3 regions of the Serratia sp. GW822-FHT06E05 genome follow, and region 3 is predicted to be linked to each of the others. Evidence: riboswitches for the same ligand, from Rfam matches in the RefSeq annotation. Region 3 holds a riboswitch; each other region holds the start of a gene.
What was found. A riboswitch is a leader RNA that binds a small molecule or an ion and turns the genes downstream of it on or off. The one in region 3 is predicted to bind thiamine pyrophosphate.
Positions count from the first base shown of each region.

Region 1: it holds a riboswitch for thiamine pyrophosphate, as region 3 does, so the genes downstream of both, thiM (hydroxyethylthiazole kinase) here and thiC (phosphomethylpyrimidine synthase ThiC) in region 3, are expected to answer to the same signal.
Region 2: it holds a riboswitch for thiamine pyrophosphate, as region 3 does, so the genes downstream of both, AC1RKC_RS09745 (TenA family protein) here and thiC (phosphomethylpyrimidine synthase ThiC) in region 3, are expected to answer to the same signal.

Region 1 is NZ_JBXALM010000005.1:191,584-199,342, reverse strand. It holds gene AC1RKC_RS14445 (methyltransferase) at 1-746, opposite strand, end outside; gene AC1RKC_RS14440 (inhibitor of vertebrate lysozyme family protein) at 1,105-1,563, opposite strand; gene thiD (bifunctional hydroxymethylpyrimidine kinase/phosphomethylpyrimidine kinase) at 1,650-2,450, opposite strand; gene thiM (hydroxyethylthiazole kinase) at 2,447-3,241, opposite strand; TPP riboswitch at 3,278-3,379, opposite strand; gene AC1RKC_RS14425 (GNAT family N-acetyltransferase) at 3,448-3,873, shown strand; gene AC1RKC_RS14420 (MFS transporter) at 3,920-5,185, opposite strand; gene AC1RKC_RS14415 (sugar phosphate isomerase/epimerase family protein) at 5,293-6,270, opposite strand; gene AC1RKC_RS14410 (GntR family transcriptional regulator) at 6,280-6,987, opposite strand; gene AC1RKC_RS14405 (MFS transporter) at 7,183-7,759, opposite strand, start outside.
Region 2 is NZ_JBXALM010000002.1:449,711-457,469, forward strand. It holds gene AC1RKC_RS09735 (GlxA family transcriptional regulator) at 1-197, opposite strand, end outside; gene AC1RKC_RS09740 (LLM class flavin-dependent oxidoreductase) at 266-1,288, opposite strand; TPP riboswitch at 1,446-1,548, shown strand; gene AC1RKC_RS09745 (TenA family protein) at 1,614-2,294, shown strand; gene AC1RKC_RS09750 (ABC transporter ATP-binding protein) at 2,291-3,046, shown strand; gene AC1RKC_RS09755 (ABC transporter permease) at 3,043-3,810, shown strand; gene AC1RKC_RS09760 (ABC transporter substrate-binding protein) at 3,839-4,774, shown strand; gene AC1RKC_RS09765 (ABC transporter substrate-binding protein) at 4,827-5,558, opposite strand; gene opgB (phosphatidylglycerol--membrane-oligosaccharide glycerophosphotransferase) at 5,851-7,759, shown strand, end outside.
Region 3 is NZ_JBXALM010000016.1:2,941-10,699, reverse strand. It holds gene thiE (thiamine phosphate synthase) at 1-150, opposite strand, end outside; gene thiC (phosphomethylpyrimidine synthase ThiC) at 154-2,085, opposite strand; TPP riboswitch at 2,200-2,324, opposite strand; gene AC1RKC_RS23715 (Rsd/AlgQ family anti-sigma factor) at 2,363-2,866, opposite strand; gene nudC (NAD(+) diphosphatase) at 2,966-3,733, shown strand; gene hemE (uroporphyrinogen decarboxylase) at 3,774-4,838, shown strand; gene nfi (deoxyribonuclease V) at 4,848-5,534, shown strand; gene AC1RKC_RS23695 (YjaG family protein) at 5,583-6,173, shown strand; gene hupA (nucleoid-associated protein HU-alpha) at 6,362-6,634, shown strand; gene AC1RKC_RS23685 (DUF1481 domain-containing protein) at 6,704-7,342, shown strand; gene purD (phosphoribosylamine--glycine ligase) at 7,388-7,759, opposite strand, start outside.

The DNA.
Region 1 (7,759 bases), on a different contig from region 3:
AATTTCAACAGATAAAAGTCTGCCGTCGGACAGGCTTCAAAGAAACTGCCCGCGCAGGTTTCCCAACGCGAATCATCACCCAATTCACCAAGGCGGTTTCTTGGCAATACCTGCGGTTGGTCAAAAAGAATGCCTTTAACCGTCGGATTGGCGCGCAATACGCTCAGCAGCAATCCGCCAAATCCCCCGGCGATATCTACCACCGTAGAATGCTCGGGGAATTTATAACTGCGCATCAAAATTTTATTTTCCAACGCCGACATCGATGCCATGCCGATATGGAAATCATTTTCCGCGTCAGGAATATCCTCTTGCGACCAATAATCATAGAATGGCATACCGAATATTTGTTTAAATACCGGTTCGCCGCGTAACGTTGCCGCCAATTTTCCCAACGGACGCCACATTGTTTCATCCGTCAGCATCATTACACCGCCACGCAGTGAATCCGGCAAGTCTGAACGTAAATATTGCGCTACTGGGTTAAGCGAGAAACGTCCGTCTTCGGAAACGGAAAAAATATTGCGCGATGCCAGAATACTCAAGACCCGATGCAGCATTCTGCTATTTACTTCCAGCTTCCTTGCCAGCTCCTGGGCCGTTTTGGGGCCGTCAATCAGATGATCGGCCACGCACAGCTCAGCCGCAGCCCGCAAGGCGGCCTGCACGGTGAATCCCATCGTTTGATCCAACAAATACAAAGAGGCTTTTTCATCTTCAGAAAGAGTGACGTGATTAGTTGCCATGATCATAATGCTCCGTTTGGATATTTAACCTCAGACACCATTGCAAAATTAACAATGATTATTTATTTCGTGTGAAATAAATTCGCCAAACAAGATCATAGACACTAAATAAAATAAAACCATAAATCCAACAAGGTTATCAGGCAAAAATAACCATAAATCATGCAACCAATTAAATGGCAAAGGAATATATATAACAGGAAAAACAAAATGATAAAGCATAGATACAATTAGATAATTAATTCATGACGAAGCAATATACTCCTCACCAGGATTTATTTTATATAAATTTCATTTCAATAATAGACACATACCTTAAAAATTCGGCTGAATGCAGATGCCTTCAGCCGAAAACTGATTATTTCCAGTCGGGATTATTCTCAAACTGTTGTTTCAGCAACGCCTTCATATCGTCGTTCGGTTTACCCAGCCATTGGTATTTGGCGTATTTCTTCGGATGGTCAACCGCTTCCGGCTTATCCGCCACCTCAACGCGCACGGCCCAGGCCTGTGATTTGTCTTCCTTAAACGCCACTATCATAAAGTTGTTGGCGCAGTCATGCGGCTTGCACAGATTGCCCACCAGATAGTTCTGCCCTTTCCAGCTCAGGCTCTGCGCCGGCGTGGAGGTTCCCATCCCCTTGCGCGCCCAACCCGGCAAGCGAGCCTGCCCTTTGACCATATTTTGCCAACTGGTCTGGTAACCCGGCTGTTGGATCACGTCCGAGGTGGTGACGATCTGCTGAGCGAAACCACCCACGCTGAAGCTGAGTAACGCGCCGAAGATGGCGCCGCGAAGTGCGTTTTGTCCTGTCATTGCCTTCTCCCTAGAAAAAATTCGGTTGCACCCGGCCCAAGCCGGGTCTGGATCTAGTCAGACCACAAGGGTAGCAAAAAGTTGACTTACCACCAGGCATGAAAATGATGTACCGGCCCAATACCGTGCCCCACTTCCAGGGTATCCGCCTGCAGCAGGGCCTGTTGCAAATAGTCCTTGGCGGCAGCGACCGTTTCGGCCCAGTCGTCGTGACGCGGTCGCAGCGCCGCCAGGGCGGCAGACAGCGTACAGCCGGTGCCGTGAGTATGTCGGGTCGCCACGCGCGGCGCGGTAAACCGCAGCTCCTGCTCGGCCGTAAACAGCCAATCCGGACTTTCGCTTTCGCTAAGGTGACCCCCTTTCATCAACACCGCCTGGCACCCCATCGCCAGGAGCGCCCGGCCCTGCTCGCGCATCTGGCGCTCATTTTCCGCCGGGGCGCATGCCAGCAGCACCGCCGCCTCCGGCAGGTTCGGCGTGATGATCGACACCAGCGGCAACAGTTCACGACGGATCGAATCCACCGCTTCCGGCGCCAGCAGCGGATCGCCGCTTTTTGCCAGCATCACGGTATCCAGTACCACAAACGACGGCTGATAATGGCGCAAACGCTCCGCCACCGCCTGCACAATATCGGCGTTGGCCAACATGCCAATCTTGGTGCTGTCGATGCGCAGGTCGCTGAAGACGGAATCCAGCTGAGCGGCGACAAAGGCCGGATCTATGTTGTAGACCGACTGCACACCACGGGTGTTTTGCGCCACCAGCGCGGTAATCACCGAGGCACCATAGGCCCCCAACGCAGAGAAAGCTTTTAGATCGGCCTGAATGCCGGCGCCGCCACTCGGATCGGTCCCGGCAATTGTCAGTGCGTTAATGCGTTTCATTGCAGTTCCTCCGGGCGCAGTTGATACAGTGCGTCGAGGAACGCCGGGGTGAAACTGCCCGGCCCGGCGGCACGGCGCGTGGCCCGTTCACCGCAAAGCGACATCACCCGGCAGGCGGTCGCCACGTTATCGAGCCGATCGCCCGGTAAACTGCAAAATGCCGCCACCACTGCAGAAAGTGCACAACCGGTACCGACCACCCGCGTCATCAGCACATCGCCGCCGGTGACCGCCCAGTCACGCTGGCCATCGGTGATGTAATCAACAACGCCGGTTACTGCCACTACCGCACCGCTGCTGCGCGCCAATTCGCGCGCCGCCGGCAATGCCACCAGCGAGTCGTCTGCACTGTCGACGCCACGTCCGTTAGCCTGCAGACCCCTCAGCGCCATGATTTCAGAAGCGTTGCCGCGGATCGCCGCCGGCTTCTCACCCAACAAACGATGGGCAAACGCGGTGCGATACACCAACCCGCCGACCGCTACCGGATCCAGCGTCCAGGGGGTTTGTGCCACGTTGGCAGCTTCCACCGCGGCCAGCATGGATTCAGCGCGTGATGCATTGAGGGTGCCAACGTTGATCAGCACCGCATCCGCCAGTCGGCTGAACTGCGCCGCTTCGGTCGGTTCCACCACCATTGCCGGCGAAGCGCCGAGCGCCAACAGGACGTTAGCCGTCAGTTCCTGCACCACTTCGTTGGTCAGGCAATGGATCAGGGGCGATTGGCGTTTAAATTGAGTCAAACAGGCCGCGGCGCGGGCGCCGGGGAAAACATCAGGTCGAGCGAGCATATTCCTCCCAACCGGCGTTCAAGAAGGCGGGTACCGGTTGAGGCACCGAGACTTCCCTACGCTGGCATAATCCAGATCAGGTAATACGGGTAAAATCTCAGCCACTGCGCATCGCGCAGGGCACCCCGAGTCAAGACGGCCATTATTGGGGTTGCCGCCGGTGAGGTCAATCGCGCTATAGTGTCAAAAAATAAAAAGGAGGCGCCATGCAGATAAGAAAATACCAAGAGGCCGATCGCCCCTTCCTGCGCACCCTGTATCTGGCTTCGCGTAAAGCGGCGTTTCCGTGGCGCGATACCGAAGATTACCGGCTGGAGGATTTCGATCGCTCAACGCTGGGCGAAGATATTTGGGTGGCGGAAGATCAGGGGAAGCGGCTGGGATTTGTGTCGATTTATCGCCAGGACAACTTTATTCACAACCTGTATGTCGATCCGCATCTGCCGCCGCTCGGCGTCGGCAGCGCTCTGTTACAAGCGGCAGAACAGACCTTTACCGCCACCGGTTCGCTGAAATGCCTGGTGAAGAATGAGAAGGCGCTGGCGTTCTACCACAAGCACGGTTGGCGAATCATCACTACCGGCAATGACGGCGGGGAAGAATATTACCTGCTGCATTCCCCGGCAAAATAAAATAAGGGCACAGCGCAAACCGTGCCCGTTCATTAAAGCCCCCGGCTCAGGCGACAGAAGCTGCCGGGGTCAGTTTTGCACGTGCGCGGATATTTCTGACCAACAGCCCCGACACTATGATCCCGGCACAGGCAAACATACCCATCAGCCCGAAAACAATCTTGTAACCGGTCAGTCCTGGGAAGGCATCGAGAATATGACCGTACAGGCTAAAACAGAACATCGCCGGGGCATAACCGATAAAGCTGCCCAGCGCCATAGCCGCACCGGTATGTTCTTCGTCAATGCCGGCCTCACCGATGGGGGCAAAGAACACCGCTCTTTGGGTAAAGACCACTGCACCAAATCCCAGCGTACAGGCCATGCCCAAGTAAACCGGCATTTGTTCATGCGGTAACAGGATCAATAGCGCCAGCGCAATGGCGCTGATAATAAAGGTATAGAATAAATACTTGCTGGGAGACTTTAATACTTTATCGGCAATGAGACCACCAATCGGTCCACCCACCATTTTTAAGCAGTATTGATTAATGATCCCGTAAGCACCCACCAGTGCAATCGGCAGCGCATAGACATGACTCAGGAAAGGAATAAAGAACGTCAATCCGCAATACACCGCGTAAACACAGAAAACGCTGAAGGCAATCAGCCATACAGTTTTGTTTTTCAATACGCTGCCCATTCCAGGCTTTTTATTGACAGGGGTTTGTTCTTTAGCGGGTAACTTTTCCTCTGGGCTTTCTTTCATCACCAACAGAATAATAATCCCTACGCAAATGGCGATGGCCGAATAAAACAATATGCCGACTTTAAAACCCAGGTAGCCGCTACCAAATGCGGTAAACAGCGCCAGCGCAGAAAAGGCCACCACCGTGTCCACAACCCCGCGCCCGGTTTCAAAAAAGCCGAACAACCGCCCCTGCTGAGTATTATCCCCCAGCATACTCACCGATTTGAGCAGCACCGGCCAATTCAGCATGTCACAGGTCACGCCGAACAGCGCCCAGACAAACAGTATGCCCCAGTACCCCGGCATGCTGGACAGGTAGATACCAAGCAAGCCAGTAGCAATCAGCGAAAACGACATGGTAAAACGTCGCGGCAGGCGATCGGAAAAATAGATTGATAAGAAGAAGCCAATGGTCGTCACAATCGAGTTAACCGACATGGCATTGCCTATTTCGCCGTTACTCAAGTGAAAATACTGTTGCATCGGAACATAAAAAGCATCTTTAAGGGAAGGCAATTTATAGATTGTCCCTCCACATAAAACCAACAAGCTAAATAATGCCCATCTTTTTTTAGTTAACATAGTCCCCTCACAGCCAATAATTAATAAGCGGTGTTGTTTACCCGATAATGAGGCGAGCGTTGATCGCTCATCAGCGAGAATATGTGATTTATAGATTTATTTTTATATTATGCCGGATTTAGCAGTTCCTGAGCTTGCTGCGTTAAACTGTCAATGATGGTGCGAACATAGTGAATTTGATTTAAAGCATCTTGAGTTTCTTTCTTTAATCGCGCTTCCAACCCTTGCTCCGGTAACGCTGTTTCACTCATTTCTCGCCATGGAATGGGAGGATTATTCCCTTCGTCGCTGAAACGAAACGGCGGTGCGTAATAATCCACCTCTTCTTCCAGCCCGTAGGCGGTGACCTGCGGTTGATCTTCACCCAGACAGATCAGCCCCAATAACAGTTCTCGGAATGGCAGATCTCCCTGTCCGGAAATACAGGCACGATGCCCCATCCCCTTGTTCTCTCGCACAATAATTGCGTCCTTGATGTGCACCTGAGTGATTTCCCCACTCATTGCCGCCAGTGCCGGCAGCGGCTCTTCATTGGCGTTAATCATGTTGGCGAAATCAAACAGCAGGGAAAGCTGAGGGAAATCTGCCGCCTGGACCAGGCCGACCAATTCATGGCTCTTGAGATCTTCATGCTGTTCCAGAGTAAAACTCAGGCCGCTGTGTTGATAACGCTGTTTGATGTACTGAATATCCGCACCGATACGCGCCAACACCTCTTGCAAAGGGCCCTGATAGCGCGGATAAAAACGCACTGAGCTGGCCCCACATTTCAGCGCGATATTCACCGCCTGATCGATAGTTTGCGAGTCGGAGGCGCTGGTTTCGATATGAATATCCAATCCATAGCGCCGAGCCTGTTCGCCAAACCGGCGCAGCCGGGCATCATCAGCATGGCAAAGCGCCTGACTTTCCCCATCCAGCACATGCACCTTCACCCCTCGCAACCGCTGCTGATGGGCGATGCTCAACAAATCCTCTGGCAGGATCTTCTCCATACGCATATTGAGATGAAAGGCGTAAGCATGCAGGTAAAGGGGCAAGTTATGCGCCCGTAGAAGGACTTTCTCCGCCGTTAAGCGATCCATGATATTCACCTATAAGTTAATAAAGAAATCTACCGACTCGAAGCGCCAGTGCTCGATATCCACCTGCACGATACGGCGTTCGGCATCGGCACGATGCTTTTCGACCAAAATCGCAGGCGTGCTGGCGTTTCCGCCCATCACCTTGCAGGCCTCTCCGGATAACCGGGTGGGTTTAAAGGCCAGATGACGGGTTCGCGTGGAAGTGCCATAAGCCTGTTCCCAGACCTCGGCAAACGAGTTCTCACCCAGGCGTTCGATAAAACCGGGTGCCACTCGCGGGCTGATAAAGGTTTCGTGATAAAACACGATGTGATTATCCAGCGCACCCCAACCAGAAATCTTGTAGATCTCGCTCGCCGCGTCGACCTGCAATAACTCTTTGATAAACCCCGGAGCTGCCAATACGCACTCTTTGGTCATATAGTCCCAGGAGGGACAACGGCCCTGCTCGATAGCCGCCTGTTTGAAACTGGTAGAGGAATTGGGGTTATAGTTAAAACGCGGCAGTGCCGCAAACCAACCCCGTCGATCCTTGCGGAAGATCCTCGATTCGCTTTCCAGGAACAACAGCGCCTGACGTAACGTCATGCGTTTGATGTTCAGCAATTCTCCCAGTTCTCGCTCCGAAGGAAGCTTGTCACCGGGGGCGATTGCCCCCTGGCTCAGCCAGTCATTCAACCTGGCCTTTGCCAATTCAACGGTTGAGCTGTTTTTCATATCCACACCTAATTGGTTTAAACCAGATTGCACAACAGTATCGCGGTGAATTATGACAAACAATGGGGGTATTGGATTTTATGTGTGACTTCGGTCCCAGAACAGAAGGGATCTTGGCAACCTTGGGCAAGATCCCCCCTCCGGTCCTCTCTTACTGCGGATTAAGCAAGGAGCCAGGCAGAATCAAAAACGCCGTCATTTTCCCGGCGCCATCGGCATCGCACGCAGCGTCAGGCCCCAGAACACCAGGGCAATAAAGCTGACGCCCGCCCCCAACCAGCACACCCCCTGCCAACCAGCCAGTGCAAATACGTGAGTGCTGGCAAAAGCGCCGAGCCCACTGCCAATGGCATAGAACAGCATGTAGACGCCCACTAACCGGCTATGCGCCTGCGGATGTGCGCTGAAAATCAGGCTCTGATTCAACACATGAATGGCTTGGCCTGCCAAATCGAGCAATACAATGCCGATAATCAACCACCCCAGGCCATAATCCAGCATGCCGAGCGGCAGCCAGGCCAGCACCAACAGCAGCAGACAGATGCCGCTCGCCACCTGCGCCAAGCCGCGGTCCGCCAGGTGCCCTGCTCTTACCGCCGCCAGCGCCCCCACCGCGCCCACCAGGCCAAAGGCGCCAATCACCGAATGCGAAAAGTTGAACGGTGCCTGACTCAGCGGCAGCACCAATGCACTCCAGAAGATGCTGAATGCCGCAAACATCAACAGCGCCAGTATGCCGCGAATTTGCAACGTGCGATCGCGCAGCAACAGC
Region 2 (7,759 bases), on a different contig from region 3:
GCCAGGCGATGATCGGCCAACAGATTCAAACCGGACAAGCCATGCACCACCCGGTGAGTTTGCGTGGTGACTATCGCCATCTGGTAGAGCGGCGCGTCATCGGGCCGCAAGCGGTTGGCCTGCATCAGGATGTCGGCGATCCCCGCCGATTCGAACAGCATGCCCCCTTCGGGGACGATAATCAGAAATGTATGCATGGCCTTAAAATACAAAATCGACAAAATAAGTCAATAACGCTTCCCGGTTTGAGAAGCGTTTTCTCTCATCAGCGCCAGCCCAGCGCCGGGGCGACATGGGTCAGGATCGACTCAATCACGTGGGCGTTGTAGTCAACGCCCAACTGGTTGGGCACGGTCAGCAGCAAGGTATCGGCTTCGGCAATCGCTTCGTCCTGCGCCAACTGCTTGATCAGCAGTTCCGGCTCGGCGGCATAGCTACGGCCGAATACCGCGCGAGTCTGCTGATCGATATACCCCACCTGATCGCTGTCCTGACCGCTGTTGCCGAAATAGCTGCGATCCTGCTGGTTCATCAGCGCAAAGATGCTGCGGCTGACCGACACCCGCGGCTGGCGTGCATGACCCGCGGCCTTCCAGGCATCGCGATAAGCGCGGATCTGCTTGGCCTGCTGCACGTGGAAGGGCTCGCCGGTTTCGTCGTTTTTCAGCGTCGAGCTTTGCAGATTCATGCCCAGCTTCGCCGCCCAGATCGCCGTGGCGTTTGAGCTGGCGCCCCACCAGATGCGATCGCGCAGCCCGGCGGAGAAAGGTTCTACCCGCAGCAAGCCCGGCGGGTTCGGGAACATCGGTTGCGGGTTAGGTTCAGCAAAGCCTTCGCCACGCAGCGCCTCCAACAGGACGTCGGTATGGCGGCGCGCCATATCGGCTTCGGTCTCGCCTTCGGCAGGCGTGTAACCAAAATAACGCCAGCCATCAATCACCTGTTCGGGAGAACCGCGGCTGATGCCCAGTTGCAGCCGCCCGCCGGAAATCAGGTCGGCGGCGCAGGCATCTTCGACCATATAAAGCGGATTTTCATAGCGCATGTCGATCACGCCGGTGCCGATCTCAATACGCTGGGTTTTGGCGCCGATGGCCGCCAACAGCGGGAATGGCGAGGCAAGCTGGCGGGCAAAGTGGTGTACGCGAAAATAAGCCCCATCCGCCCCCAGCTCTTCTGCCGCAACGGCAAGATCAATGGATTGCAGCAGCGCATCTGCCGCCGAACGGGTGCCCGACTGCGACGAAGGCGTCCAGTGGCCGAAAGAAAGGAAGCCGATTTTCTTCATGGGGTGATCCTTAGATTCATTAATGACCGGATTACAGTGACAAAAATCGCCCCCTTCCGGCCAGAAATATCGTGGCCGATCGCACTAAACGGATCCTTTTACGCCACAACGCCACACTGCCTGAGCATTGTAATCAAAAAGTAAATATCGTATAACAGGCTCCTCCGAGGGGTGTCCTGTTACGGGCTGAGATGGCGCAAGCCGAACCCTTTGAACCTGATCTGGGTCATGCCAGCGAAGGGACGGTCGGCAATCCCCTCACGGCGGTTGCCTGTTCATACCTCACCTCAGCGCGCCCGGATCTCCACTCACTTTTGGAGGTCCCATGTTTACTCCCTTATTCGATAACGGTCTTTACGGCAAGCTGCGCCAACAGGCCGGCGGTTACTGGCAGGACTATGTCGCACACCCCTTTATTCAGCAACTGGCCGCCGGTACGCTGCCGGAACCCGCTTTTCGCCGCTACCTGACGCAGGATTATCTGTTCCTGATCCACTTTGCCCGCGCCTATGCCCTGCTGGTCAGCAAACTGCGCACCCTGCCGGAAATGCGCGCCGCTACCGCTTCGCTCAATGCCATTGTCGCCGAACTGCCCCTGCACCTGGCCTATTGTGCCGACTGGGGATTGAGCGAACCGCAGATAGCCGCCGAACCCGAAGCGCCGGAAACCCTCAATTACACCCGCTATGTGCTCGATATCGGCCACGCCGGAGATGCTCTGGATCTGCTGGCAGCGTTAATGCCCTGCGTCGCTGGCTATGCCGAAATCGGCCTGCGCCTGCTTAACGATCCCAACACCGTGATGGAAGGCAATCCCTATGCCTCGTGGATCCGCAACTATGGTGATCCCACGTATCTGAGCGGCGTACAAGCCTCCCTCGACCTGCTGGAAAACGTTGGCCTCCAGCGGGGTGCCCCAAGCCGTCTAAACGAACTGTCGGCGATTTTCACCACCGCCACCCGCCTGGAATCCGCCTTCTGGCAGATGGGGTTGAATGCCCAATGAGCCTCGGCGACACGCAGTACGGCAATGCCCGGCCCGGTATTCAGGTACGGGATCTGACCCTGCGCTTTGGTCAGCAGGTGATTTTCGATGGTCTGAATTTCGATATCGCCGGCGGCAGCTTCGTTGCCCTACTCGGCGCCAGCGGCGCGGGGAAGACCAGCCTGCTGAAGATCATCGCCGGGCTGGCGAAACCCACTTCCGGTACGGTTATCGGCAGCGATGGCCTGCCGATAACCGGGCGTATCGCCTATATGGGACAAAAGGATCTGCTCTATCCCTGGCTGACAATTGACGAGAATATTAGCCTCGGTGCGCGGCTGCGCGGCGAAAAGGTCGACCGCGCCTGGGCGGAACATCTGCGGGAACGCGTGGGCTTGACCGGCTATGGCCGCAGCTTGCCTGCCGCACTGTCCGGTGGCATGCGTCAACGTGCCGCTATTGCCCGCACGCTGTATGAGCGCCAGCCGATTGTGTTGATGGATGAACCCTTCTCCGCGCTGGATACCATCACCCGCGCCATGATCCAGCAGTTGGCCGCCGAACTGCTGGCGCAGCATACCGTGCTGCTGATCACCCACGACCCCATGGAGGCCTGCCGCCTAAGCCACCGCCTGCTGGTGCTGTCCCGTTATCCGGCGGGGCTGGACGACAGTCATGTTATCGAGGACTTACCGCCGCGAGCGCCGGACAATCCTCAGCTGCTGAAAAGCCAGAGCGAGTTGCTGCTGCAACTGGTGAGGGCCGCCGGATGAAAAACCTCCCTGAAAGCCGTCTGTCGCGGATGCGTCGCAGCCTGACGGTGTTCGCCGGCCTGTTGCTGCTGTGGGCACTGGCCACGCTGGGCGATATCCCCGCCTTCCTGTTGCCCTCCCCCTCGGCGGTGGCACAGGCGCTGTGGGACAACCGGGCGTACCTCGCTTATCACACGCTGATCACCGCCTCGGAGATCGCCTGCGGTTTGCTGGCCGGGGTTTTGCTCGGTGCCACGCTGGCGCTGTGCATGATCTTTTCGCCGCGCCTGCAGCGCTGGTTGATGCCGTTGGTGCTGACCAGCCAGGCGATCCCGGTGTTTGCGCTGGCGCCGCTGTTGGTGCTGTGGTTCGGCTTTGGCATGAGCGCCAAAGTGGTAATGGCGGTGCTGGTGATTTTCTTCCCGGTCACTTCCGCCTTCTTCGATGGGCTACGCCGGGTCAATAACGATTATCTCGATCTGGCCCGTACCCTACGTGCTTCTCCCTGGGCCCAACTGCGTCACGTGCGGCTGATGGCAGCGCTACCGGCTTTCGGTTCCGGACTGCGGATGGCCGCCGCCGTCGCCCCTATCGGCGCCATCATCGGCGAATGGGTTGGCTCGGCGGAAGGCCTGGGTTACGTCATGCTTAACGCCAACGCGCGCATGCAGACCGACATCTGCTTTGCCGCGCTGTTTATTTTGGTGCTGATGACCGTCTTGCTATGGGTGACGGTAGACGCGCTATTGCTGCGCCTGATCGACTGGGCACCGGAAAATGATTGATCGCCTCACAACAACAAGGGTAACAACCATGCTTAAAAATACCGTCTGCGGGCTGCTGCTCGGCGCCACGCTGGCAAGCCAGGCCAATGCCGCGGAAAAACTGACGCTGGTGCTCGACTGGTATATTAACCCCGACCACGCGCCCATCATGGTGGCCGAGCAGATCGGCGCCTTCAAGGCCGAAGGGTTGGACGTCAAGATTGTGCCCCCTTCCGACCCGGCGCTGCCGCCGCGCCTGGTGGCGGCAAAACAGGCCGATTTGGCCATCACCTACCAGCCGCAGCTGCACTTTTTTACCGATCAGGGCCTGCCGCTGGTGCGCGTAGGCACCCTGATTAACTCACCGCTTAATACCGTGATGACGCTGGATAAAAGCATCACCACCCCGGCAGGACTTAAGGGTAAAAAAATCGGCTATTCGGTCAGCGGCATCGAACAAGCCACCTTGGCGACCATGCTTGAGCATGAACACCTCAACCCCAATGAAACCAAACTGATTAACGTTAACTTCCAACTGACCAGCGCCCTGCTGGCGGGCCAGGTCGATGCGGTAATCGGCGGCTATCGCAACATTGAAGCGCTGGAGCTGAAACTGCAGGGCAAAGATCCGGTGGTATTTAACGTGGAAGACTACGGTGTGCCGAGCTACGACGAGCTGATTATCGTCGCCAATCGCGATTCGCTGGCCGAGCCGAAAATCAAAAAATTCCTCGCGGCGCTGAAAAAAGGCAGCGACTATCTGCACGCCCATCCGCAGGAAAGCTGGCTGGCGTTCGCCAAAGCCCATCCGGAACTCAATACCGAGCTGAACAAACAGGCCTGGCAAGCCAGCCTGCCGCTGTTCGCAACCGATCCGGCGAAGCTGGATAAAGCGCGCTATCAAGCCTACGAACAATTCCTGTTCGACAACAAGCTGATCAAAAAAATCACGCCGGTGGAGCAATACGCGGTGGAGCTGAATTAAAGGTTATTCGCTTTATCAGGGGCGCTGTATGTCGCGCCCCTGCCATTCCCCCTCAGGCAGAAGGCGCGACGGTAACGTCACCCTGACCGCTGCGCTGCAAAGCCTGCAGCACCAGGCCACTCGCCTTGCACCGCTCCACAAAATCACGCACATAGGCCGCCCCCGACGCTTTTTGTCGCGGAACCGCCATGGCCTGCTGGATGGCAGTGAAATGCCCGGCCAGCACTCGATACCCCGGGTTTTGCGCTGCGGCAGCCAGCAACGGTTGACGCACGCCCGCAGCCGCATCCAACCCCTGTTCGAGGAACAAGGCGATCGCGTCGGCGGAGGTATCGGCACGTACCAGTTGCGCCTGCTTTAAGGTTCGCGACAGATACAGGTCGTAAGCCGCTCCCTGGCCTACGGCAATGCGCACCTCGGGCCGATCAAGTTCGGCAACCTGTTGCCAGGCAGACGCCTGGGCCACCAGATAGGTCCCCTCAATGATCGCATAAGGCGCACTGAACGCGATCTGCGCCGCCCGCACTGGTTCGATGGCCATAAAGGCGATGTTCCAGTCTCCGGTTTCCAACGCGGCAAAAACCTTGCCTGCGGCATCATAGGTCACCAACTCCAGCGCCACGCCCAACTCGCGGGCCAGCGCGCCGGCCAGCGTCACGGATACCCCCTGAGGTTCGCCGTCTGGCCCCCTCTGCGCCAACACCGGATTGCCCAGATTGATGGCCGCACGCAGGATCCCCTGCGGGGCCAAATCATCGAGTACGGCGGCGGGAATGCTATGCATGGCTTTCTCCTGAAAAAAAGGGTGAAGGTGTTTCGTCGACGCTCTCCATTAAGGCTAGAGCCAAACCTCGGATGAGCAACATTCAGCCGCTTTTCGCCTCGCTGGCGTGATTCATGTCACACTATTGTCACAAAAACGACCGATCGCACTCTGCCACGCCAGGGCAGCGCAAACACGCATTGACCCTGGCGCTTTCAATGCGCTATACCCTTCCTCTTTCGCGTCGTGCTTGGGTCGGCGGCGTTTGCCAGGGCAGTTAAGATTTCCTTTTTAATCAGACAGGGTACGGTGGATGGTTTCAGCATTAATCTCGTTTGCACTTTTTTTAGCCTCAATTTTAATCTACCGCACCCGTGCCGCCGCCAACCGCTGGTGGCTGGCCACCCTGCTGACGCTGCTGGGCAGCTATCTGATCCTCAACGTGGTGCTGATCGCCAGCAACTACTTTACCGGTGACGGCATTACCGATGCGGTGATCTACACCCTCACCAGCAGCCTGAAGGGCGCCGGCGTCGGTAAATACCTGCTGCCGTTTGTCGGCCTGCTGGCGGTGCTGGCGCTGATCTTCACCCTGCTGACCTGGAGTCTGGTACGGCGCAAGGCGAAAAGCAGCAGCGTGGTTTACAGCGTGCTCGCCGTGCTGCTGGCGCTGTTTTCCGTCGGCACTACTCCCGCCTTTCAGGACATCTCGCTGTTGGTGAAGAGCCAGATTAGCGGCGATACCGCCGACTTTGACACCTATTACAAAGCACCGAAGAAAACCGTACAGGGCAAAGCGCCGAACCTGGTGTATATCTATGCTGAAAGCCTGGAGAGAACCTACTTCGACCAACAAACCTTCCCCGGCCTGACCGACGAACTGAACCAGCACCGCGAAAACAGCATCGACTTCAGCAATACCCAACAGCTGCCCGGCACCGGTTACACCATCGCCGGTATGGTGTCTTCACAGTGCGGTATCCCACTGTTTGCGCCCTTTGACGGCAACGCCTCCAGCGCGGTATCCACCTTTTACCCGGAAAACGTCTGCCTGGGCGACGTGCTGAAATCCGCCGGGTACGACAACTACTTTTATCAGGGCGCCGAGCTGGCCTTCGCCGGCAAGGACACTTTCCTGAAATCGCACGGTTTTGACCATGCCTACGGCTTTAAGGAATTACGCGGACAGGTTAGCGACCCCGGCTACAAAAATGACTGGGGCTGGTACGACGATACCGTGCTGGACGTGGTGTTCGACAAATTCATCGAGCTGTCGAAGCAGAACAAAAAGTTCTCGCTGTTCGCCTTGACCGTGGACACCCATCACCCGGACGGCTTTATCTCCGCCAGCTGCAGCAAAAAGTCGTTCCGTTGGCAGAATAAAGAGAATCGGTCGCTGAGCGCAGTAGCCTGCAGCCAACAGCATATCGCCGCGCTGATCGACAAAATCAAGGCGTCCGAGTACTTCAAAAATACCGTTATCGTGGTGTCTTCGGACCATCTGGCGATGAACAATACCGCCTATGACATCCTGACCAAGCAGAAACGCCGCAACCTGTTCTTTATTATCGACGGCACCCGCCCGCAGACCGCGCTGCATAACGAGAAGCGCAGCACGCTGGACAACGGCGCTACCGTGCTGGACGTGATGGGTGGCGATAACTACATTGGCCTCGGTCGCAGCAGCCTGTCCAGCCCAACGCTGGCGACGTTGTTTTTGAATATCGACGAAAAAATCAACGCCTGGAAACCGGCGGTGGTCAAGCAATGGGGCTTCCCGAACAGCATCACAAACTACAGTCTCGACGATCGGGGCAACCGCTTTACCTTCTCCGGCATCACCTTTAAGGTGCCGTTTATTCTGAAGGTGACGGACAACAAAATTGAGCCGATGTTTAACGTCTACCTGTCCACGCCGCTGAAAAAACAGCTTGCCGGACTGGGGGCGGGTGAGAAATTCGTCTGGGTCGACAAATGTTATGAAATCGGTCGGGTGTGGTCGCCAGAACTGGCGTTGAGCACCGACACCTGCGTCGCGTCGGGCAGCCTGGCCGCCCCACCGCACATCGTGCAGGCCAAAGGGGGCAGCTATCGCGGCAAAATAGACTTTGAGCGTCCGCCAAACGATAGCATCGCCGCCTACCAAAGCGCCGTCGATAAACTGAAAGTCGACGACGCCGCCGTTAAATATCACGCGGACGCCATCGCCTTTATGCTGCCGG
Region 3 (7,759 bases):
GACCTGCTCATCCGGCAAATCCTTGATGCGCAGTTGGATCGTGGTAACACCCGCATCCAGCAGGCGAGCAATCCATTCGACACTGTCGACTACCGGATACAACCCCAGCTTGTGCGGGGTGGCGGGGAAAGGCGTGGTGATATCAGTCATTGCTCAGTTCCTCTTGCAGGTTGCCGGCGCTGGGTAGAGCTCGCTGCCGCGTGAACGGAACTCGGCCGACATTTTTTCCATGCCGGTAAGTTGTACTTCTATCGGTTTAGCGGCTTCCTGCGCGGCGGCATAGTCGCGTACTTCCTGCGAAATTTTCATCGAGCAGAATTTGGGGCCGCACATGGAACAGAAGTGGGCGATTTTGCCGGACTCTTGCGGCAGGGTTTCGTCGTGATAAGCGCGGGCGGTAGCCGGGTCGAGCGCCAGGTTGAACTGATCTTCCCAGCGGAATTCGAAACGCGCCTTGGACATGGCGTTATCGCGGATCTGGGCACCCGGGTGGCCTTTGGCCAAATCGGCGGCGTGGGCGGCAATTTTGTAGGTGATCAGCCCCTGTTTGACGTCTTCTTTGTTCGGCAGCCCGAGGTGCTCCTTCGGCGTGACGTAACACAGCATGGCGCAGCCGAACCAACCGATCATCGCGGCGCCGATGCCGGAGGTGAAGTGGTCATAGCCCGGAGCGATATCGGTGGTTAGCGGGCCAAGGGTGTAGAACGGCGCTTCGTGGCAATGCTCCAACTCTTCGGTCATGTTGCGACGGATCATTTGCATCGGTACATGACCCGGGCCTTCGATCATCACCTGCACGTCATATTCCCAGGCAATTTTGGTCAGTTCGCCCAGCGTGTGCAGTTCGGCGAACTGCGCTTGGTCATTGGCGTCCTGAATTGAGCCGGGGCGCAGGCCATCGCCCAGGGACAGTGAGACGTCATAGGCGGCGCAAATTTCGCAGATTTCGCGGAAGTGCTGGTACAGGAAGTTTTCCTGATGGTGTGACAGACACCATTTAGCCATGATCGAACCGCCGCGCGAGACGATGCCGGTCAGGCGCTTGGCGGTCATCGGTACATAGCGCAACAGTACGCCGGCGTGGATGGTGAAGTAGTCAACGCCTTGCTCTGCCTGCTCAAGTAACGTATCGCGGAACATTTCCCAGGTCAGGTTTTCCGCCACGCCGTTCACTTTTTCCAGCGCCTGATAGATAGGCACCGTGCCGATCGGTACCGGGCTGTTACGCAGGATCCATTCGCGGGTTTCGTGGATATAACGGCCGGTGGACAGGTCCATCACCGTATCCGCGCCCCAGCGGGTGGACCAGACCAGTTTTTCGACCTCCTCTTCGATGGATGAGGTCACCGCCGAGTTGCCGATGTTGGCGTTAACTTTCACCAGAAAATTGCGTCCGATGATCATCGGCTCGGATTCGGGATGGTTGATATTAGCGGGGATGATGGCGCGTCCAGCGGCCACTTCCTGGCGAACGAATTCCGGCGTGATGTTCTCCGGTAGATTGGCGCCCCAACTTTGCCCTGGATGCTGCTGACGCAGGACATCGCCACGGATACGCTCGCGGCCCATGTTTTCGCGGATGGCGATAAACTCCATCTCAGGAGTGATTACGCCAGCGCGGGCGTAGTACAACTGGGTGACGCATTTGCCGGGTTGCGCCTTGCGCGGCCGCGGCAGATGTTCAAAACGCAGGTGATCCAGACCTTCATCCGCCAGGCGCTGCTGGGTGAAACCGGAACTGACGCCATTGAGCAGTTCGGTATCACCGCGTTCAGCTATCCAGCCTGCACGCAGTTTTACCAGGCCGGTATGCACATTAAGTTCAGATTGCGGATCGCCATAAGGACCGGCAGTGTCGTATACCGGAATGGCTTCGTTGGGCTGGTACTGTGGGTTGTCTTTGTCGCCGCCAAGCAGCGTCGGGCTAAGCTGGATTTCACGCATCGGCACCTGCAGATCGTTGCGTGAGCCCTGCAGATAAATCCGGCGTGAATTGGGAAAGGACACGCCCTGAAGGGTATTGATAAACTGCTGGGCTTCTTCGCGTTGCTCTTTACGGGCACGGGGTTTTTTAACGTTAGACATAGCAAGTTCCTACCAGTGTGTTGGGTTGGGAATGTTGCTTGTCTGGAGCTCGGAGGGAGTAATGATGCTGGCCGACAGGGCGGGATTATCCCTGTTGGGATCACCTGCCTGTGGCGATAGATTACTCTTGTTCCCTTCGCGGGTATTAACCCGATCAGGTTCCGCGGATCCCGAATTAACGGTCTCAGCCTGGCCAATTTGATGAACAAATCAGGCGCTAGGCACTCCGACAAGATGCCCCCAGTATAGGAGGGTGAATAAAAAAAACTACAAAATTCTAACGTGCCTGGTCCAGCGCTTTATCCGGCATCGTTTGTTGCCAGGCTTCGGTCGCCAGTTGGATCAGCTTATCTTCCAGGGTAAAACGTGCCGCCAGGGTTTCACCGATATCCGACAATGCCTGATGGAGTTCCAGGCACACATCCTGATCGATATCCACTTCGGTATAGCGATCGTGAAATGCCATAATCTGTTCGGTATTTGCCCACAGTTTGGGGTAGATGTTTACCGACAGCGTCATTTTCGGACTGGATGCGCCTTCCACTTGCTTGATAATTCTGTCATAGATATGAAAATGACCGGCGGAAAGGTAATCCACCAGATTATGGCAAAAGTTCTCCAGCGCTTTTTCATTCAGCGGCGTATGCTTTTCTTTATTCGGTTTGATACCCACGAGGGTGCAATAGGCGACCAGCAATTGCTTGCGAGCCTGAAGCCATTGATCAACTAATTCATTACTACCACCAACGCGCTGAGTCAGGCTTTCCAAACGGTTGAGCATGTTTGACTCCGTAAGTAATAAAACGTAACAGTAAGTTATTAAAATGTTACAAGGCCGATTTGTAGAGTGCCAGTGAAGCTGAGGTTGTGCAACAACGATATGGAACTTGCATTAACGGGTAATGAAAATGGCTGGTGGATTGTCAGCCATGAAAGCAAACTTTGGTTACCAAACGGTGAATTGCCGTGTGGTTTGGCGGCGTCATTCTCCCTGCAGGGGCGGATGGCCAGGGCTATTGGTGAATGGGAAGGGCTGCCGGTCTGGCTGGTGCGTCAGGCGATGCCGCAGGACATGGGCTCGGTACGCCAACTGCTTGAGCTCGATCGTGGACTGTTCCAGCTCGCTGGGCGCGGGGTGCAACTGGCCGACTTCTACCGTTCCCATCGCTACTGCGGTTACTGCGGCCACGAGATGCATCTCAGTCGCACGGAGAGTGCCTGTCTGTGTGGCAATTGCCGCGAGCGCTACTACCCGCAAATCGCCCCTTGCGTGATTGTTGCCATTCGACGTGACGACGAGATCCTGCTGGCCCAGCACGTGCGCCATCGCGGTGGAATTCATACTGTCCTGGCCGGTTTTGTTGAGGTCGGCGAAACGCTGGAGCAGGCGGCTGCGCGCGAGGTAATGGAGGAAAGTAATATTGAAATCAAAAACCTGCGCTACGTCACCTCGCAACCCTGGCCATTCCCGCATTCGCTGATGATGGCCTTTATGGCCGATTACCATCGGGGTGAGATCCGCCACGATCCGAAAGAGCTGCTTAACGCCGGCTGGTACCGCTACGATCGGTTGCCGCTTTTGCCGCCGCCTGGCACCGTGGCGCGCCGCCTGATAGAGGACACCGTAGCCTTATGCCGCGAGCAATAACTCGCTACAATAGCGGCAGATGAATAAGGGAGCCCCATAAATGAATGAGTTGAAGAACGATCGTTACCTGCGCGCGCTGCTGCGTCAGCCGGTGGATGTGACCCCCGTATGGATGATGCGTCAGGCCGGTCGTTATTTGCCGGAGTACAAAGCCACCCGTGCACAGGCCGGTGATTTTATGTCGCTGTGCAAGAACGCGGAACTGGCTTGCGAGGTTACGCTGCAGCCGTTGCGCCGCTTCCCGCTGGATGCGGCCATTCTGTTCTCCGACATCCTCACTATTCCCGATGCTATGGGGCTGGGGCTGTATTTCGAAACCGGCGAAGGCCCGCGTTTCTCCTCGCCCATTACCTGTCGTGCCGACGTGGACAAGTTGCCGGCCTTCGATCCGGAAGTGGAGCTGGGCTATGTGATGAACGCGGTGCGTACTATCCGCCGCGAGCTCAAAGGCGAAGTGCCGCTGATCGGTTTCTCCGGCAGCCCGTGGACCCTGGCGACCTATATGGTGGAAGGCGGCAGCAGCAAGGCCTTCACCAAGCTGAAAAAAATGATGTATGCGGAGCCGGCTACGCTGCACCTGCTGCTGGATAAGCTGGCAGACAGCGTCATTTTGTATCTCAACGCCCAGATCAAAGCCGGCGCGCAGTCGGTGATGGTCTTCGATACCTGGGGCGGCGTGCTGACCGGCCGTGACTACCGCGAATTCTCTCTGCATTACATGCATAAGATTGTCGATGGGCTGCTGCGTGAAAACGATGGCCGCCGCGTGCCGGTCACGCTGTTCACCAAAGGTGGTGGCCAGTGGCTGGAGGCTATGGCGGCCACAGGTTGTGACGCGCTGGGTCTTGACTGGACGACCGACATCGCTGACGCGCGCCGTCGCGTAGGGGATAAAGTCGCGCTGCAGGGCAACATGGATCCTTCTATGCTGTATGCGTCACCTGAGCGTATTGCCCAGGAAGTGGAGACCATCCTCGCCGGTTTCGGTCACGGTGAAGGGCACGTATTTAACCTGGGTCACGGCATTCATTTGGATGTGCCACCAGAAAACGCCGGCGCCTTTGTCGAGGCGGTTCACGCTCAATCGGGCAAATACCATCGCTAAGGACCGGACGTGATAGATACTCAAGCCCTACGCGCGGAGCAATTGCAGCGCGCCTCGGAAGTGATTCGTTACGATGACTTCCAGACCGAGTCGCCGGCCTTTATTGCCGGTGCCGACGTGGGCTTTGAACAGGAAGGTGAGGTGACGCGTGCTGCCATTGCCATCCTGCGCTATCCATCGCTGGAGCTGGTGGAGTACCGGGTGGCGCGTGTCGCGACCACCCTGCCTTACATTCCCGGTTTTTTATCATTTCGTGAATACCCTGCGTTGCTCGCGGCTTGGGAGCAATTGCAGCAGAAGCCGGACTTGGTTTTTGTCGACGGCCATGGTATCTCACACCCGCGCCGTCTGGGCGTTGCCAGCCATTTCGGTCTGCTGGTCGACGTACCGACCATTGGCGTCGCCAAAAAGCGCCTGTGCGGTAAATTCGCCCCTTTGGACGCTGCCACAGGCGCGTTGGCGCCGCTGGAAGATAAAGGCGAGCAGCTTGGCTGGGTGTGGCGTAGCAAGGCGCGCTGTAACCCGTTGTTTATCTCTACCGGCCACCGCGTCGGGGCCGACAGTGCGTTGGCCTGGGTACAACGTTGCATGGCGGGCTACCGTTTGCCGGAACCTACGCGCTGGGCCGATGCCATCGCCTCGCGCCGGCCGGCCTTCCAGCGCTGGTTGCAGCAGCATCCAGAGGTGTCGCAATGACCGATTTCGGGTACACTGCGGCGCAGATAACGCGTAAGAGAGTGAATAATGCTACGTAACCCGATCCATTTACGTCTGGAAAAGCTTGAAAGCTGGCAACATTTGACCTTTATGGCCAGTTTGTGCGAGCGTATGTATCCGAATTACCAGATGTTCTGCCTGCAAACCGAGTTTGGCGATCCGGCGATTTACCGCCGCATTCTGGATTTGGTGTGGGAAACGCTGGTGGTCAAGGACGCCAAGGTCAACTTTGACAGCCAGCTGGAGAAGTTGGAAGAGGCGATACCTTCGGCAGAAGATTACGATCTTTACGGCGTTTACCCGGCTATTGACGCCTGTATCGCATTAGGGGAACTGATCCATTCGCGACTCAGCGGGGAGACGCTAGAGCACGCCATCGCCATTAGCGAAACGTCAATTCGCACCGTGGCGATGTTGGAAATGACTCAGGCCGGTAAAGAAATGACCGACGATGAGCTCAAGGTTTTGCCTGCGGTAGAGGAAGAATGGGACATCCAATGGGAAATTTTCCGCCTGTTGGCTGACTGCGAGGAACGCGATTTAGAGCTGATCAAAGGCTTGCGTTCTGACCTCCGCGAGGCCGCGGTGAGTAATATCGGGATAAATTTAACGCAATAAGGCAAGAAAACGTGATTTAACGCCTGATTTGTCATGCCTTAAGGCTTCACATCCGCACCCTGTCTGGTCTACATTTGGGGGGCGTAAAAAAAGTGGCTATCGGTGCGTGTATGCAGGGAGTGCTGTCAATCGGCATATCCGTCGCACTCGATGCTTTGCAAACGATAAACACACTGTAAGGATAACTTATGAACAAGACTCAACTGATTGATGTAATCGCGGACAAGGCTGACCTTTCCAAAGCACAAGCTAAACTGGCTCTGGAATCCACCCTGGCTGCTATTACTGAGTCTCTGAAAGAAGGTGATGCAGTACAATTGGTTGGTTTCGGTACTTTCAAGGTCAACCACCGCAACGAGCGCACTGGTCGCAACCCGCAGACTGGTAAAGAAATCAAAATCGCAGCTGCTAACGTGCCTGCGTTCGTTTCTGGTAAAGCACTGAAAGACGCGGTTAAGTAATACTGCGTGTTGGTGAAAAGATTAAACAGGGGGGCAATAGCGCCCCTTTTGTTTATCCGACAGGCGCTCATGGTCATCGGCCTTGCCGGTGTCCTGAGTGCCTGCAGCAGTCATTCAGATCCCCCTGCCTTTAGTGCCAGCGGCTTTGTGGCCGACCAGGGCGTTATTCGCCTGTGGCGCAAAGACGACGATCGGCATCGCCCACAGGTGCTGATGAGCGTCTACAGTCCTTATCGCGGTCCGGGCACCGTCACCACGCTGTACGAATACCAAAACGGCGAACTGCGCCAGATTAAACGCACCGATGCCGATGGCGATCGTGACTCTATTCAACTTCGCTTCACCGATGACGGCGAAGTAAGCTTTATGCAGCGTCAACTGGCCACGCGGCGTGAACAACTGACCGCCGATGAAATCGCGCTGTACCAATACCAGGCGCGTCGAGTGCTTGAAGTGAGTAATGCGCTGCGTGCCGGCAATGTGAAACTGCTGCAGGGGCGTTGGCAACAGGGCACGGTGCAAACCTGCGATGGCCAAACGTTGAAACCAGGGCTGGACGGCAGTGCCGAAGCCTGGATTGAGCGTCGCGCCCGCAACAGCAGCCAACCGGTGAATATTGCCTGGTTGGATGCGCCGGAAGGGCGTGAACTGCTGCTGGTGGCAAACGACGATTTTTGCCGCTGGGAACCGAAAGAAGATCAGCTATAAAAAAGGCCCCGCATGGCGGAGCCCTCAGAGATTTTAGCGTTCAGATCATTTGCCGCGTGCAATCGCACGATAGCCAATGTCCTTACGGCAGAAGCTGCCTGGCCACTGAATGCCATCCGCCAATTGGTAAGCGCGTTGTTGCGCCTGAGCCACCGTTTCACCCAGTGCGGTAACGCACAGCACGCGGCCACCGCTGGTCACCACGTCGTTACCCTGCATGCGGGTGCCGGCATGGAATACCTTGCCGTCGGCGCTTTCTTGCTGCGGCAAACCCTGAATGACCTCACCGTTGTTATAGTCACCCGGATAACCGCCGGCTGCCAGTACCACGCCTAACGCAGGACGTTCATCCCATTCAGACGTTTTCTCATCCAGCTTGCCTTCCGCACCGGCCAGGCACAGTTCAACCAGATCAGA